Regions from separate parts of the Bordetella saccharivorans genome, predicted to be linked through region 1. Evidence: predicted binding sites of a transcription regulator. Region 1 holds the regulator's gene; each other region holds the start of a gene.
The links. The regulator LexA, encoded in region 1, represses DNA repair genes until DNA is damaged. The targets are predictions, from matches to a motif close to ACTGTATNNNNATACAGT.
Positions count from the first base shown of each region.

Region 1 (4,075 bases):
GGCGCTGGGCGGCGTGCGCGACGAGGCCGAGATCCGTGGCCACCGCCGCACCTACATCGGTTCGATGCCCGGCAAGATCCTCCAGAACATGAGCAAGGTGGGCGTGCGCAACCCGTTGTTCCTGCTCGACGAGATCGACAAGCTGGGCATGGATTTCCGCGGTGATCCATCCTCGGCGCTGCTCGAGGTGCTTGACCCGGAACAGAACCACACGTTCCAGGATCACTACATCGAGGTGGATTTCGATCTCTCCGATGTCATGTTCGTGGCCACCAGCAACACGCTGAACATCCCGCCGGCGCTGCTGGACCGCATGGAGGTGATCCGCCTGTCGGGCTACACCGAAGACGAAAAGATTCACATTGCCCGCGACCACCTGCTGCCCAAGCTGATGAAGAACAACGGCGTGAAGGAGGCCGAACTGACGGTCGACGATTCCGCGCTGCGCGATATCGTGCGCTACTACACGCGCGAAGCAGGGGTGCGCGCGCTCGAGCGCGAGGTGGGCAAGATCTGCCGCAAGGTCGTCAAGGAACTGCTCGCGCAAAGCGACAAGGCCAAGGCCGAGGGCAAGCCCGAGCAGCCTCACGCGCCGGTGCACGTCGATGCCGACAATCTCAGCGATTACCTGGGTGTGCGGCGCTATACCTTCGGGATGGCCGAGAAGGAAAACCAGATCGGCCAGGTGACCGGACTGGCCTGGACCGAAGTGGGCGGCGACCTGCTCACCATCGAAGTCGCCGACATGCCGGGCAAGGGCGCCATCCAGCGCACCGGGTCGCTGGGCGACGTCATGAAGGAATCGGTCGAGGCGGCGCGCACGGTGGTGCGTTCGCGCGCGCGCCGTCTGGGTTTCGCCGACAGCGTGTTCGAAAAGCACGACATGCACGTTCACGTGCCGGAAGGCGCCACGCCCAAGGACGGCCCGTCGGCGGGCATCGCCATTACCACCGCCATGGTGTCGGCGTTGTCGCGCATTCCGGTGCGGGCCGATGTCGCCATGACCGGCGAGATCACCTTGCGCGGCGAGGTCCTGCCCATCGGCGGCTTGAAGGAAAAGCTGCTGGCGGCTCACCGGGGCGGCATCAAGACCGTGCTGATTCCCGAAGAGAACGTCAAGGACTTGGCCGAGATCCCGGACAACGTCAAGAACCACCTCGAGATCGTGCCGGTGCGCTGGATCGACAAGGTGCTGGAGCTGGCGCTGGAGCGCATGCCCGAACCGCTGGCCGAGGAAGAGGCGGTGAAGGAAGCCCTGGTGGCCAAGCCGGCGGAAACCGGTGCCCCCGGCGACCCGATGTTCAAGCATTGATCGCCAGGCAGGCGCCCCCAGCGTGGCTGGCGCCAATGGAAAAGGGTGGCCCGCGGGCCACCCTTTTTTGTGTCACCCGCCGTGCGGGGCGGGGATCAGTGCAGGGCGTGGGTGCGGATGAGCCCGACCGCGATGCCTTCCAGGGCGAATTCCTGGGTGCCGTCCACCACGATGGGAGAGAAGTCGGGGTTTTCGGGCAGCAATTCGATGCGGCCATTGTGGCGTTGCAGGCGCTTGACGGTGACGTCGTCCCCCAGGCGGGCGACCACGATCTGGCCGTTGCGGGCCTCGGCCGCCCGCTTGACGGCCAGCAGGTCGCCTTCGAGGATGCCGGCGTCGCGCATGCTCATGCCGCGCACCTTCAGGAGGTAGTCGGGCGCCTGGGCGAACAGGCCGGCGTCGACCCCGACTTCGCGTTCGACGTGTTCGGCCGCCAGGATGGGGCTGCCGGCCGCTACCCGGCCCACCAGCGGCAGCAGCAGGCGCCCGACGGCGTCGGCCAGGTTCGCCATGGCGGACGCGGCCGCGGGCGTGGCGGCCGTTGCCTCGGCGGGGTCTTTCAGGCGGATGCCGCGCGAGGCCCCCGCGGTGAGCTCGATTGCGCCCTTGCGGGCCAGCGCCTTGAGGTGGTCTTCGGCTGCGTTGGGGGAGCGGAAGCCCAGCGCCCGGGCGATTTCGGCGCGGGTGGGCGGAAACCCGGTGCGCGCGACCGTTTGCCGGATGAGGTCGAGGATTTCCTGCTGGCGGTCGGTGAGTTTGCTGGCCATGGCGGTATTCCGGTTCGAACTGTATGGATATACAGCGGCGATTCTGGACGACCCGCGGCAAAAATGCAAGTGCCTGCTCGCCCGGCCGGGCGGATGGCGCCCGCGCGCCGCCATGAAAAAGGCCTCCTTGCGGAGGCCTGGACGGGCGCGAAGCTTGCCGCTGCCTATTGCTTGAGGACGGCCGCGATGGCCTTGGCCACGGTGTCGATATTGCGGCTGTTGAGGGCCGCCACGCAGATCCGGCCGCTCGAGACGGCGTAGATGCCGTGTTCTTCGCGCAGCGTGTCGACCTGGGCGGCGGTGAGCCCGGAATACGAGAACATGCCGCGCTGCTGCAGCACGAAGCTGAAGTCCTGGGTGGCGCCGGCCGCCTTGATCTTGTCGACCAGTTGCTGGCGCATCAGGCGGATGCGGTCGCGCATGCCGGCGAGTTCCTGTTCCCAGAGGGCGTACAGTTCGGGGGTGTTCAGCACCGTGGAAACGACCGTGCCGCCGTGGGTGGGCGGGTTGGAGTAGTTGGTGCGGATGACGCGCTTGAGCTGGCTGAGCACGCGCTTGGCTTCGTCCTGGTTGCCAGCCACGACCGTCAGGGCGCCGACGCGCTCGCCGTACAGCGAGAACGACTTGGAGAACGACGAGCTGATCAGCATGGTCAGCCCGAGGTCGGCGAACAGGCGCACCACCGCGGCGTCTTCCTGGAGCCCGGCGCCGAAGCCCTGGTAGGCGATGTCGAGGAACGGCACCAGGTTGCGTTCCTTGACGACCTGGGCGATCTGCTGCCATTGCTCGGCGGTGGGGTCGACGCCGGTGGGATTGTGGCAGCAGGCGTGCAGCACGACGATGCTCTGGGCCGGGGCGGCCCGCAGCGAGGCCAGCATGCCCTGGAAGTCCAGCCCGTGCGTGGCGGGATCATAGTAGGCGTAGGTTTCCACCGGGAAGCCGGCGCGCTCGAACAGGGCGCGGTGGTTTTCCCAGCTGGGGTCGCTGATCAGGACCTTGGCCTGCGGCAGCAGCTGGCGCAGGAAATCGGCGCCGATTTTCAGGGCGCCCGTGCCGCCCAGGGCCTGGGCCGTCAGGACGCGGCCTTCCGCCGCCAGGGGGGAGTCGGCCCCGAGCAGCAGCGTCTGGGCGCCCTTGTTGTAGCCGGCGATGCCCTCGATGGGCAGGTAGCCGCGCGCCGCGGCCGCCTCGATGCGCGCCGTCTCGGCCTTGCGGACGGCGGCCAGCAGCGGGATGCGGCCATCGTCGTCGTAATACACGCCGACGCCCAGGTTGACCTTACCGGGGCGGGAGTCGGCGTTGTATTGTTCATTCAACCCCAGGATGGGGTCGCGCGGCGCAAGTTCGACGGAATCGAAAAGAGAGCTCATGAAGGTTCGCAAGCGATAGGTGGACGCACCCGGCGGTGCTGTGGATAATGGGGGGTTTACCCTGAGACAGTCTAGCATGACCGCTCCCGGATTCGTCGATTTTCCCGACAGCCCGTTCCACCTGTACCAGCCGTATCCGCCGGCGGGCGACCAGCCTGCCGCGATCGAAGGCCTGACCCAGGGGATGCGGGACGGCCTCATGTACCAGACCCTGCTGGGGGTGACGGGTTCGGGCAAGACCTACACCATGGCCAACATCATCGCCCGGCTGGGTCGGCCGGCCCTGGTGCTGGCCCCCAACAAGACCCTGGCCGCGCAGTTGTATGCCGAGATGCGCGAGTTCTTTCCCAAGAACGCGGTCGAGTATTTCGTTTCCTACTACGACTACTACCAACCCGAGGCATACGTCCCCACCCGCGACCTCTTCATCGAGAAAGACTCGTCCATCAACGAGCACATCGAGCAGATGCGCCTGTCGGCCACCAAGAGCCTGCTCGAGCGTCGCGATACGGTAATCGTCGGCACGGTGTCGTGCATCTACGGCATCGGCAACCCCGGCGACTACCACGCCATGGTGCTGATCCTGCGCAGCGGCGACCGCATCTCGCGGCGCGAGATCCTGGCGC
Region 1 is NZ_BAAFZO010000001.1:4,760,776-4,764,850, reverse strand. It holds gene lon (endopeptidase La) at 1-1,312, shown strand, start outside; gene lexA (transcriptional repressor LexA) at 1,408-2,079, opposite strand; gene ACKTT0_RS22790 (amino acid aminotransferase) at 2,244-3,449, opposite strand; gene uvrB (excinuclease ABC subunit UvrB) at 3,526-4,075, shown strand, end outside.

Region 2 (4,075 bases), 1.4 Mb from region 1:
TGACCCTGCTGGAAGCCATCGAGGAATTCGGCTTCGACGCCTGCATCGGCGGCGCGCGCCGCGACGAGGAGAAGGCGCGTGCCAAGGAGCGCATCTTTTCGTTCCGCGACGAGTTCGGCCAGTGGGACCCGAAAGCGCAGCGCCCCGAGCTGTGGAACCTGTTCAATACGCGCGTGCATCCGGGCGAGAACATGCGCGTGTTTCCGATTTCCAACTGGACCGAACTGGACGTGTGGCAGTACATCCAGCGCGAACAGCTGGCGTTGCCATCCATCTACTACAGCCACCGGCGCGACGTGGTGCGCCGCAAGGGCCTGCTGGTGCCGGTCACGCCGCTGACGCCGCCGCAGGACGGCGAACGGGTCGAGAACCTGGCGGTGCGCTTCCGGACGGTGGGCGATATTTCCTGCACCTGCCCAGTGGCATCCGAGGCGGCCGACGCGGCCGCCATCATCGCCGAGACCGCCATTACCGACATCACCGAACGCGGCGCCACCCGCATGGATGACCAGACTTCCGAGGCCTCGATGGAGCGCCGCAAGAAAGAAGGCTATTTCTGAACCGACACTGGATGCTCCCATGAACGCTGTGAACGATTCTTTTCTTTCGGGCGCCGACCGCGGCGTGCTGCGGCTGATCACGGCCGGTTCGGTCGACGACGGCAAGTCCACCCTGATCGGGCGCCTGCTGTACGACAGCAAGGGCGTGTTCGCCGACCAACTGGACGCCATTTCGCGCGCCAAGTACAAGCGGGTGGCCGGCGACGGCATCGATTTCGCGCTGCTCACCGACGGCCTGGAGGCCGAGCGCGAGCAGGGCATCACTATCGACGTGGCGTACCGCTATTTCGCCACCCCGCTGCGCAAGTTCATCGTCGCCGACGCGCCCGGGCACGAGCAATACACCCGCAACATGGTGACCGGCGCCTCGACCGCCGACGCCGCCGTGATCCTCATCGACGCCACGCGCGCCGCCGACGGCAAGCTGCTGCCGCAGACCAAGCGGCACAGCACCATCGCGCGCCTGCTGGGCATCCGCCACATCGTGGTGGCGGTCAACAAGATGGACCTGGTCGACTGGGACCGCGCCGTGTTCGAGCGCATTCGCGACGCCTATGCCGAACTGGCGCGGCGCCTGGACATCGCCCGCTTCCATGCGCTGCCGCTGTCGGCGCTGGAGGGCGACAACGTGGTCAATCCGTCCGCCAGGACGCCCTGGTACGACGGCCCGCCGCTGCTCAGCCTGCTGGAGCAACTGGGCCAGGCCAATGACGCGGCCGGGCAGCCGCTGCGCTTTCCGGTGCAGTGGGTGGCGCGCCACGGCGGCGACAGCGCCGACGATTTCCGCGGCTACGCCGGCCGCGTCGCCAGCGGCGTGCTGCGGCCGGGCGATGAAATCGTGGTGCAGCCATCGGGGGTGCGCGCGCGCGTCAAGCAGGTGCTGGCCTTCGATCGCGCGCTGGATGCCGCGCTGGCCGGCGACTCGGTCACGGTCGTGCTGGACCGGGATGTCGACGTTTCGCGCGGCGATGTGCTGGCGCATGCCGATGCGCCGGCGCGCGTCGGCCGCGAGTTCGAAGCGGAACTGTGCTGGCTCGACGCGCAGGCGCTGAACCCGGCGCGCAAGTACCTGCTCAAGCACGGCACGCGGCTGACCACCGCGAAGGTCCGCGACGTGCACACGCAGCGCGACATTCACGAACTGCAGGAGATCGCCAACGCCGGCGGCACGCTGAACATGAACGACATCGGCCGCGTGTCGCTGGTCACGCGCGAGGCGCTGGCGGTCGATCGCTATGCCGAGGCGCCCGCCACGGGCGCGTTCATCCTGATTGACGCCGCCACGCACCAGACCGCGGCCGCGGGCATGCTGCGATGACGTCCCGGCCCGCCGCCGGACGCCGGCGGCGGGCTGTTGTTTTATTGCGAAGCCTAGTATTCATGCGGGTTTCCGGGCGATTTCCAGACCATGAAATGATTTCTCCAGACGGCTGCCGCGTCTTGCGGTAAAGTGGGGCGTCGCCCTTTCGGGGCGTCAGGGGCTTGCTGAAAGTACTGGTTTTTTGTACAGTACTTTCATGGAACGCACCGATCACGTTTTTCCCGCCGGTTCTGGGTCCCCGGCTGCCGCCCCCGCCGCCTTGCGCGGCCGGGGAGCGGTTACTAACGTCCGGCATCGCTTCCAGCAAACCGACCGCGCCCCCGCCGACGACGGCTGGGCCGCCACCCACGTACCGGCCGATGCCCTGGCGGATGCCTCCTGGCCCGCCGACGGCGTGGCCGAACCCGCCGTCCCTTATATTCCCATCACGCCGGAGCCGGCCCGCCAGACCACCGTGGCCCCCGAACAGGCCCGCAAGCTGCTGTCGCGCAACGATTCTCCCGACATCCCGTTCGATGTCGCCGTCAACCCCTACCGTGGGTGCGAACACGGCTGCGTGTACTGCTACGCGCGGCCCACCCATGCCTACCTGGGCTATTCCCCCGGGCTGGACTTCGAAACCCGCCTGGTGGCCAAGGCCAACGCGGTGGACGTGCTGCGGGCCGAGCTGGCCCGCCCCGGCTACCGGGTGTCGCCCATCAACATCGGCTCGGCCACCGACGTCTACCAACCCATCGAACGCCAGTGGCAGCTTACCCGCGGGGTGCTCGAGCTGCTGCTGCAGACCCGCCACCCGGCCACCATCGTCACCAAGAACGCCCTGGTCGAGCGCGACCTCGACCTGCTCCGGCCGCTGGCCGAGCAGCGGCTGGTCACGGTATTCGCCAGCATCACCACCCTGGACGCCGACATGGCCCGTACGCTGGAACCGCGCGCCTCGGCTCCCTGGCGGCGCATCCAGGCGGTGCGCACGCTGGCCGATGCCGGCGTGCCCGTCGGCGTCCTGGTGGCGCCCGTCATTCCCTTCATCAACGACGAATCCCTGGAACACATCCTGCAGGAAGCCCGCCAGGCGGGCGCCTGCTACGCCAGCTACACCGTGCTGCGACTGCCCTGGGAAGTGCGCGCCGTCTTCGAGGAATGGCTGCAGGCCCATTTCCCCGACCGTGCCCAGCGCGTGCTGCATCGCATCGAAGACCTGCGCAACGGCCGGCGCAACGATCCCCGTTTCGGCAGTCGCATGCGCGGCACCGGCCTGTGGGCCGACCTGCTGCGCCAGCGCTTCGGGCTGGCGGTGCGCAAGCTGGGCCTGAACACCACCCGGCTGCAACTGGCCACGCATCTGTTCCAGCCGCCCCGGCCCGCCATGGCCGTGGCGCCGGGGCCGGGCGGGCACCGCCACGCCAGGCCGGCGCCGCAGGCCTCGCCGCAGTTGTCGCTGTTCTGATTTTCCGTTTCACCGGCTGTCGCCGCGCGTCCAGGCGGCCCCTTAATCCGCAGAGCTGTTCGTCTGCCAGCGTTCACCGGAGTCTTTCATGACCATCGCCACCCTCGCTTCCGATTCCGCCGTTTCCCTGCCCAGCTCGCGGTTGCCCGCCTGGCTGCCGCGCCTGCTGGCGCAGGCCGGCGGCGGCGTGCTGCGCCAGCCGGCCAAATGGCCGTTCTCGTCGGGGTTGTCGCGTGGGCGCCAGCTCATGCCGGCGCCCGCCCAGGCGGCCGACCGTCCGGCGCAGCCGGCCGCCGTCGCGCCCGTGGCGCCCGCCGCCTCGACGCTGTCCGCCGATACCCAGGCCGCCCACAGCCAGTCGCTGGGGACGGCGGCGCGGGTGGCGGGGCAGGGCGTCACGCTGCGCCAGATGGTGGTCGACGTCGTGCTGGTGGCCATGTGGGCCGCCCTGATCCCCGGCCTGATGTGGCTGGGGGCCGTGGCGGGGTTCTGAGCCGGCCGGCGCTCCCCGCGGCACGCCGGGGCGCGGCGGCTAGCTCGAGCCGAGCAGCACCACGCCCACCAGAATTGCCGCGCAGCCCGCCAGGCGGCCTATGCCGACCTTTTCGCGCAGCAGGAACATGCCCGCCAAGGTGCCCAGCATCATCGACATCTCCCGGGCGGGGGCCACCAGGCTGAGCGGCGCGCCGTTGCGCAGCGCGTACAGCACCAGTATGTAGCCCAGCGGAGACAGCACCCCCACGGCCA
Region 2 is NZ_BAAFZO010000001.1:3,402,208-3,406,282, forward strand. It holds gene cysD (sulfate adenylyltransferase subunit CysD) at 1-560, shown strand, start outside; gene ACKTT0_RS16300 (sulfate adenylyltransferase subunit 1) at 580-1,878, shown strand; gene ACKTT0_RS16305 (PA0069 family radical SAM protein) at 2,078-3,328, shown strand; gene ACKTT0_RS16310 (hypothetical protein) at 3,417-3,821, shown strand; gene ACKTT0_RS16315 (EamA family transporter) at 3,861-4,075, opposite strand, start outside.
Region 2: a site for LexA is predicted at 2,054-2,071, ahead of ACKTT0_RS16305 (PA0069 family radical SAM protein). Genes of this name have one in related genera too.

Region 3 (4,075 bases), 1.1 Mb from region 1:
GCGGTCGAGCAGCTCGTTCATGGCGCCGACCAGCGGGGCGATCTCGGATGGCGCGGCGCGCTCGTCAATGGGCGACAGGTCGTCGGGACGGCGCGCGCGCAGCCGCTGCTGCAGGGCGTTGAGCGGCGCCACGCCGCGCGACAGGCCGAACCACACCAGCAGCACGGCGACCGGCAGCACCACGAACTGCGGAATGATCACGCCCTTGATGATGTCGTTGGCGAGCTGCGTGCGCTTTTCCATGGTCTCGGCCACCGCCAGCAGCACAGGCTGGGTGCGCGGGATGTGCAGGTCGACCCAGGTGTAGGCCAGCCGCACGCCGAACCCGCGCAGCGTGTCGTCCGCGTACAAAATAGTGCCCGGCTGGGGCGGACCGAGTTCCGGCGGCAGGGGCAGGGCACGGTCGCCGCCCAGGTATTCGCCCCGGCTGCCGAGGGCTAGCCAGAAGACGCTTTCGGTTTCGTCGGGGCGCAGCACGTCGCGCACGCCTTCGCTCATGCGCAGGACGGCGCGCCCGTCCTGCGCATGCACGTGGCGCGCCAGTACATGCAGGTTGTTGGCCAGCGCGCGGTCGTACGGGACGTTAGCGATGTTCTGCGCCACCACGTAGGTGATGGCCACGCTCATGGGCCATAGCAGGAACAAGGGCGCCAGCATCCAGTCGAGGATTTCGCCCAGCAGCGAGCGTTGCGGCGGCGCGAAGCTGGGGCCCTTGGCCCCGCCGCGCATGGCATCCAGGGCTTCCTGGTTCAGCTTTTCGTGCGCGGCCGGCTCAATGGGGGAGGTAGCCGGCACCCTGGTCCCGTTCAAGGCAATAGCCCAGGCCGCGCACCGTGATGATCTTGACGCCGCTGGGCTCCAGCTTCTTGCGCAGGCGATGCACGTAGACCTCGATGGCGTTGGTGCTGACTTCTTCGCCCCATTCGCAGAGGTGGTCCACCAGTTGCGTCTTGCTGACCATGCGGCCGCTGCGGGTCAGCAGAATCTCGAGCAGGCTGACCTCGCGGGCCGAGAGGTCGAGCGTCTGGTCGTCGACCAGGGCCACGCGGCCGGTCTGGTCGAAGACCAGCCTGCCGTGGCGCAGCAGGGTGGCGCCGCCGCCGGCCCCGCGCCGGGTCAGCGCGCGCACCCGCGCCTCGAGTTCGGACAGGGCGAAGGGCTTGGCCATGTAGTCGTCGGCGCCGAGGTCGAGCCCTTTGACGCGTTGTTCGACGCTGTCGGCGGCGGTGAGGATCAGCACCGGCAACAGCGAGTTGCGCGCGCGCAGGCGTCGCAGGACTTCGAGGCCGGCCAGCTGGGGCAGGCCGAGATCGAGGATGAGCAGGTCGAAGGCCTGGGCGGCCAGGGCGGAATCGGCGGCCACGCCATCGCGGACGGCGTCGACGGCATAGCCATTGTGCCGCAGCGAGCGGGACAGGCCATCGGCCAGGATGCTGTCGTCTTCGGCGATGAGGATGCGCATGCGGGTAAGCGGAAACGGTGGCCGGACATGCCGCCCGGATCGGGGGCATTCTGGCACACGGCGGGACGCTTGCCCAGCCAGGGAATCCCTGGAAAATTATGGCATACTGGATTTTTGTACAGTATAATCCGATGCCATAATCGCCGCTAGCTTTCGAGCCGTATCAAGCAGAGTTCTCCGGCCAGCCCCGCCTGGCCGGGCAACAAGTTACCCATGGCCGCCGCCGGCGCATCGTGCCGCGGCGCCGCATACATACATTCATCCACGGGACACCACATGGACGACAAAACCAGCAAGGCAGCCGCGTCGGAAAAGGCCAAGGCGCTGGCCGCCGCGCTTTCGCAAATCGAGAAGCAGTTCGGCAAGGGCTCGATCATGCGCTACGGCGACAACGAGGTCGAGCACGACATCCAGGTCGTGTCCACCGGCTCGCTGGGGCTCGACATCGCGCTGGGCGTGGGCGGCCTGCCGCGCGGCCGGGTGATCGAGATCTACGGCCCCGAATCGTCCGGCAAGACCACGCTCACCCTGCAGGTCATCGCCGAAATGCAGAAAATCGGCGGCACCTGCGCCTTCGTCGACGCCGAGCACGCGCTCGACGTCCAGTACGCCGCCAAGCTCGGCGTCAACCTGACCGACCTGCTGATTTCCCAGCCCGACACCGGCGAGCAGGCGCTGGAAATCACCGACGCTCTGGTGCGCTCGGGTTCGGTCGACCTGATCGTCATCGACTCGGTCGCGGCCCTGGTGCCCAAGGCCGAAATCGAGGGCGAAATGGGCGACTCCCTGCCCGGCCTGCAGGCCCGCCTGATGAGCCAGGCGCTGCGCAAGCTGACCGCCACCATCAAGCGCACCAACTGCATGGTGATCTTCATCAACCAGATCCGCATGAAGATCGGCGTCATGTTCGGCAACCCCGAAACCACCACCGGCGGCAATGCGTTGAAATTCTATTCGTCGGTGCGCCTCGATATCCGCCGCATCGGCTCCATCAAGAAGGGCGAGGAAGTCGTGGGCAACGAAACCCGCGTCAAGGTCGTCAAGAACAAGGTCTCGCCCCCCTTCAAGCAGGCCGAATTCGACATCATGTACGGCGCGGGTATCTCGCGTGAAGGCGAAATCATCGACCTGGGCGTGCAGGCCGGCGTGGTCGACAAATCCGGCGCCTGGTACAGCTACAACGGCACTCGCATCGGCCAGGGCAAGGACAACGTCCGCGAATACCTGAAAGAGCACCCCGAGCTCGCCATCGAGATCGAGAACAAGGTGCGCGAGAACCAGGGCATCGTCAGCCGCGCGGCCACGTTCCCGGCCAGTGAAGCCGAGGAACCCGGCGAAGCATGATCCGCCGGCCCAGGCCTCCGTCGCCACGACGCGGCCCGGGCAAGGGCGAGGCCGACGACGACGGCTTCGAAACCCTCGCCCAACCCTCGCCCCGCCCGCGCGGGCCTTCCTTGAAGGCCCGCGCCGTCGGTTATCTGTCCCGCCGCGAATATGCGCGCAATGAGCTGGCGCGCAAGCTTCAGCCCTACGCGGAAGAGGGCGACGACATCGATGCGGTGCTCGACGCCCTGGAAAAAGAGGGCTGGCTGTCCACTGAACGGTTCGCCCACAGCCTGGTGCACCGGCGCGCCGGGCGGCAGGGCACGGCGCGCATCGTGCAGGAACTGCGTCAGCATGGCGTGGCGGAAGAGCAGGTGGCGCAATTGCGCGACGACCTGCGCGCCACCGAGTACCAGCGGGCACTCGAGGTCTGGCGCAAGCGCTTCGCCGCCAAGCCGGCCGATCGCGCCGAATATGCCAAGCAGGCCCGCTTCCTGGCGGGCCGCGGGTTTGCCCACGACATCATCCGCCGCCTGTTGGGCGACGAGCACGACGACTAGGGGCGTGCTCGCGGTCAGCTCTTGGCCGTGCGGATCCCGTCGAGCGTCTTGAAACATACTTCCCGCGCGATCGCCAGGAAGTCCTTCACATACGAAGCATCCGTGTCCTCGGTGCGCACCGCCGCGTACAGCGTGCGCCAGACGCCCTGGGGCCCCAGGTGGCACAGATGCAGCCATCCCTGCTGCAGATACTCGGTGAGCGCCCAGTTCGGCAGCGCCGCCACGCCGCGATTGCTGGCCACCAACTGGGCAATGATGGGGGTCAGTTCGGCCTTGCGCACCGCCGCCGGCTCGACGTCGGCCGGATCCAGGAACGCGGTGAAGACATCCAGCCGCTGGCGCTCCACGGGATACGTGATCAGGGTCTGGTCCTCGAGTTGCTCCGGTTCGATATGGCGGCTGGCCGCGAACGGATGGGACTGCGCCACAGCCAGCACCAGCTCATACTTGAACAGCGGCAGGTATTCGACGGCCTCCAGGCGCTGCGGGTCGGACGTGATGACCAGGTCCAGGTCGCCGCGCACCAGCGCGGGCAGCGGGGCGAACGAGAACGCCGCCGACAGGTCCAGCGCGACATCGGGCCACTGGGCGCGGAACGCATCCAAGGCCGGCATCAACCACTGAAAGCAGGAGTGGCATTCGATGGCCATGTGCAGGCGGCCGGTGCGGCCGGCTGCCAGCCGCTGCAATTCCCGTTCGGTGGCGCGCAGGCGGGGCAGGACGTCATCGG
Region 3 is NZ_BAAFZO010000001.1:3,648,337-3,652,411, forward strand. It holds gene ACKTT0_RS17390 (sensor histidine kinase) at 1-795, opposite strand, end outside; gene ACKTT0_RS17395 (response regulator transcription factor) at 773-1,462, opposite strand; gene recA (recombinase RecA) at 1,739-2,806, shown strand; gene recX (recombination regulator RecX) at 2,803-3,345, shown strand; gene ACKTT0_RS17410 (LysR family transcriptional regulator) at 3,360-4,075, opposite strand, start outside.
Region 3: a site for LexA is predicted at 1,568-1,585, ahead of recA (recombinase RecA). Genes of this name have one in related genera too.

Region 4 (4,075 bases), 1.3 Mb from region 1:
GGAGGCGACCACTTCGCCTTGCGGCTGCGACGTAGCGGATTCATTCTGCGGCATGCGGGTCTCCGGAACGCGCCCCGGCGCGGGCGACCGGGGCATGATAGCTCACGAGAACAGCTTGCGGACCCGCTGCGCCACGTCGATCCGGGGCGCGGCCTGTTCTGGCGGACGGCCGCGGCCGAACGGCAGTTCCGGCGGCCTGGGCAGCGACTCGAACAGCGGCAGCAGCGGCTCGGGAATGAAGCGCGTGCGCGACCCGTAGACATGGCGATCGCCCAGCCCGGTCTGCTGGTGCACATAGAAGCGTTGCGGCATGACGAGCTGCAGATGCTCCTTGGCGCGTGTCATCGCCACATACAGCAGCCGGCGCTCTTCCTCGATTTCCTCGGCGCTGCCGGTGCTCATGTCCGACGGGATGCAGCCGTCCACTACGTTGAGCACATAGACCGACTTCCATTCCTGCCCCTTGGCCGAATGAATGGTGGACAGGATCATGTAGTCCTCGTCGCGCAGCGGCGGCCCGGATTCCGCGCTGGTGGCGTCGGGCGGATCCAGCGTCAGCTCGGTCAGGAAACGCTCGCGGCTGGCATAGCCGGCGGCGATGCGCGCCAGCTGGTCCAGGTCGGCCTTGCGCACCCGCGCATCGTCGTACAGGCGCTCGAGCTGCGGCGCATACCAGCGCAGCGCCAGGTCCAGGTCGCCGGGCCATTGCAGCCCTGGCGCGCGCAGCGCGGCATAGGTCTCGGCAAAGGCCTGCCAGTCGCCCCGCGCGGCCGCGCCCGGCTTGAAATCCGCGAGCGCCGCCAAGGGGTCGGCCGCCTCGGCCAGCGCGTCCATGAGGCGGCCCGCGATGGCCGGCCCGATGCCGGGCAGCAGTTGCGCCACCCGGAACCCCGCCAGCCGGCCGCGCGGGTTTTCGGCCCAGCGCAACAGCGACAGCACGTCCTTGATATGGGCCGCCTCCAGGAAACGCAGGCCGCCGAACTTGACGAATGGAATATTGCGGCGCGTCAGCTCGAGCTCGAGCGCCGCGCTGTGGTTCGACGCGCGGAACAGCGCCGCCTGCGACTTCAGGGTGGCGCCCTCTTCGCGCCGCGCCAGCACCTGGTCGGCCACCCAGCGCGCCTGGCCCGCCTCGTCGCTGACCGTGACCAGCGCCGGCAGGCGGGTCGAGGCGCGGTCGGTCCAGAGGTTCTTGGTGTAGCGCTCGCGCGCCAGGCCGATCACCGCATTGGAGGCGTCCAGGATGGGCTGGGTCGAACGGTAATTGCGCTCGAGCGCGACGATATGGGCCGGGCGCGCGAACTGCGATGGAAAATCGAGGATATTGCGCACCGTGGCGGCGCGGAAAGAATAAATGGATTGCGCGTCGTCGCCCACCACGGTCAGGCCGCGGCCGTCGGGCTTCATGGCCAGCAGGATGGCGGCCTGCAGCCGGTTGGTGTCCTGGTATTCGTCCACCAGCACATGATCGAAGCGCCCGCCCACGTCGCGCGCCAGCACTTCATCCTGCATCATCTCGGCCCAGTACAGCAGCAGGTCGTCGTAGTCGAGCACCTGCTGGTCCTGCTTGGCCTGCACGTAGGCGGCGAACAGCCGCTTGAGCGCGTCTTCCCATTGCGCGCACCAGGGATAGGCGTCCTTCAGCACCTCGGCCACCGGGGCCTGGCTGTTGATGACGCGCGAATACACGGCCAGGCAGGTGCCCTTGAGCGGAAAGCGCTCGGCAGTGGCCGACAGGCCCAGTTCGTGGCGCACCATGCCCATCAGGTCCTCGGCGTCGCCACGGTCGTGGATGGTGAAGCTTTCGGCCAAGCCGATGCGGCCGGCGCAGTCGCGCAGCAGGCGCGCGCCGATGCTGTGGAAGGTGCCCGCCCACGGCAACGCGGGCGCCTGCTGGGTGGGATGCAGTTTCATCACGCGCCGCAGCACGGTGCCGACGCGGCGTTCCATTTCCTGGGCGGCGCGCCGCGAGAACGTCAGCAGCAGCATGCGCTGCGGGTCGGCCCCGTTGAGGATCAGGTGCGCCACGCGATGCGCCAATGTGCTGGTCTTGCCCGAGCCGGCGCCGGCGATCACCAGCAGCGCGGGCGCGGCCGGGGCGCCCACGCCGAACTCGGCCGCCTCGCGCTGGGCGGGGTTCAGGTCGGACAGGTAATCGGCGTCGCCGCGAGCGGCGCCGGCAGCAGAATCAGGAGAACCGGACATGGGGAAGGACGAAGACAATACTGTATATTCATACAGACTATAACCGGAACTCGACCGCCGCCGTCGCCCAGGGCCCGCGCACGCTGGCGCCCCGCCGCGCCGGCCGCCTTCCCGCCATGTCCATCCTGACCGGCACCGCCTCCTGGACCGACCCCACCCTGCTGGCCTGCGGCCGCTTCTACCCGCCGCACGTGCGCACGCCGGAGGCGCGCCTGCGCCACTATGCCAGCCAGTTCGGCATGGCCGAGGTCGACGCCACTTACTACGGCCTGCCCAGCGGCCACATGGCGCATGCCTGGGCCACGCGCACGCCGGGCCGCTTCGTCTTCAACGTCAAGGCGTTCCGGCTGTTCACCGGCCATGCCGCGTCGCTGCGTGCCCTGCCCGCCGATATCCGGCGCGAACTGGGCGCGTCCGGCGACGACGCCGACGCGCCGGCGCCACCCGGCAGCCCCGCGCGCAGCGCGCCCACGCTCTACTACGGCCAAGTGCCGGCCGAACTGCGCGACGAACTGTGGCGCCGCTTCCTGGTGGCGCTGGAGCCGCTGCGGCTGGCGGGCAAGCTGGGCGCCGTGCAGTTCCAGTTCGCCCCCTGGGTGCGGCGCGAACCGCGCGGCATGGCGCTGGTGCGCGACTGCGCGCGCCACCTGGATGAGCACCTGATGGCGGTGGAGTTCCGCCATCGCAGCTGGTTCGACAGCGCCGCCGCCAGTGCGTCCACCCTGGCCTTCGAGCGCGAGCTGGGCGCGGTGCATACGGTGGTCGACGCTCCCCAGGGCTCCGACAACACCGTGCCGGCCGTCTGGGAAACCACCCATCCCGACCTGGCCGTCGTGCGCCTGCACGGGCGCAACGCCGCCGCATGGAACAACATGACCGGCGCCTCGTCCGGCCGCTTCCAGTACGAATACTCGCCGGCCGAACTGGCCGAACTGGCCGAGCGCCTCAAGCGCCTGGCCGAGCGCGTGCGGCAGGCCCATGCGGTGCTCAACACCAACTACCAGGACCAGGGCATGCGCAACGCGGCCGGCCTGGCGGCGGCGCTGGCCCGGTCGTAGCCGCTACACCGCCGACACCGCCCCGCCCTGCCCACCGGCCGGCAGCGTGGGCGGCGCGGTGACGATCGACGTCAGCGCAGGCTCGGCGGGACGCAGGGCGGCCAGGTCGGGAAGCGGCCGGCGCAGCGCCTCGATGCCGGCGAAGGCCTGCTCCATGGCCTGCGCGGCGGCCAGCACCTGCAGGTCGGCGCGGAACGGGCCGATCACCTGCAGCCCGAACGGCATGCCCTGCGCGTCGCGGCCGCACGGCAGCGTGAGGGCCGGGTGCGTGGTCAGCGTCACGACATACGTCAGCGCCAGCCAACGGTAATAGTTTTCCTGCGGTTCGCCATTGATGGTGTCGGCATACAGCTGCGTCCAGGGGAACGGCGAGACCGGCGTGGTGGGGGCCAGCACCAGGTCATAATCGGCGTAGACCTGCTGGAAGCGCTTGAGCACGCGGGTCTGCTCGGCCTGGGCCCAGGCGCTGTCCAGCAGGCTCATGGCCGCGCCCATCTCGTAGTTGGCGCGGGTGTTGGGCCCCAGGCTGTCCGGGTCCTTCTCGTAGGCGTCGCGCATGCCGGCCACGAATGCCTCGGCGCGCAGCACGTCGAAGCAGCGATGCACCTCGCCCAGTTCCATTGCCACCGGGTCGCAGGCGGCGAACAAGTGGCGCATGGCGGCGATCTTGGCGCGGAAGGCGGCGCGGATGCCGTCGTCCACCGCGCAGGCGCCGAAGTCCTCGGTGTAGGCCACGCGCAGCGCGCCCAGGTCGGCCGGCCGCGGCTGCAGGAATTGCAGCGGGTCCAGCGGGTAGCTGAGCGGGTCGCCGG
Region 4 is NZ_BAAFZO010000001.1:3,503,829-3,507,903, reverse strand. It holds gene ACKTT0_RS16740 (magnesium and cobalt transport protein CorA) at 1-54, opposite strand, end outside; gene ACKTT0_RS16735 (ATP-dependent helicase) at 103-2,205, opposite strand; gene ACKTT0_RS16730 (DUF72 domain-containing protein) at 2,322-3,263, shown strand; gene ACKTT0_RS16725 (amidase) at 3,267-4,075, opposite strand, start outside.
Region 4: a site for LexA is predicted at 2,225-2,242, ahead of ACKTT0_RS16735 (ATP-dependent helicase). Genes of this name have one in related genera too.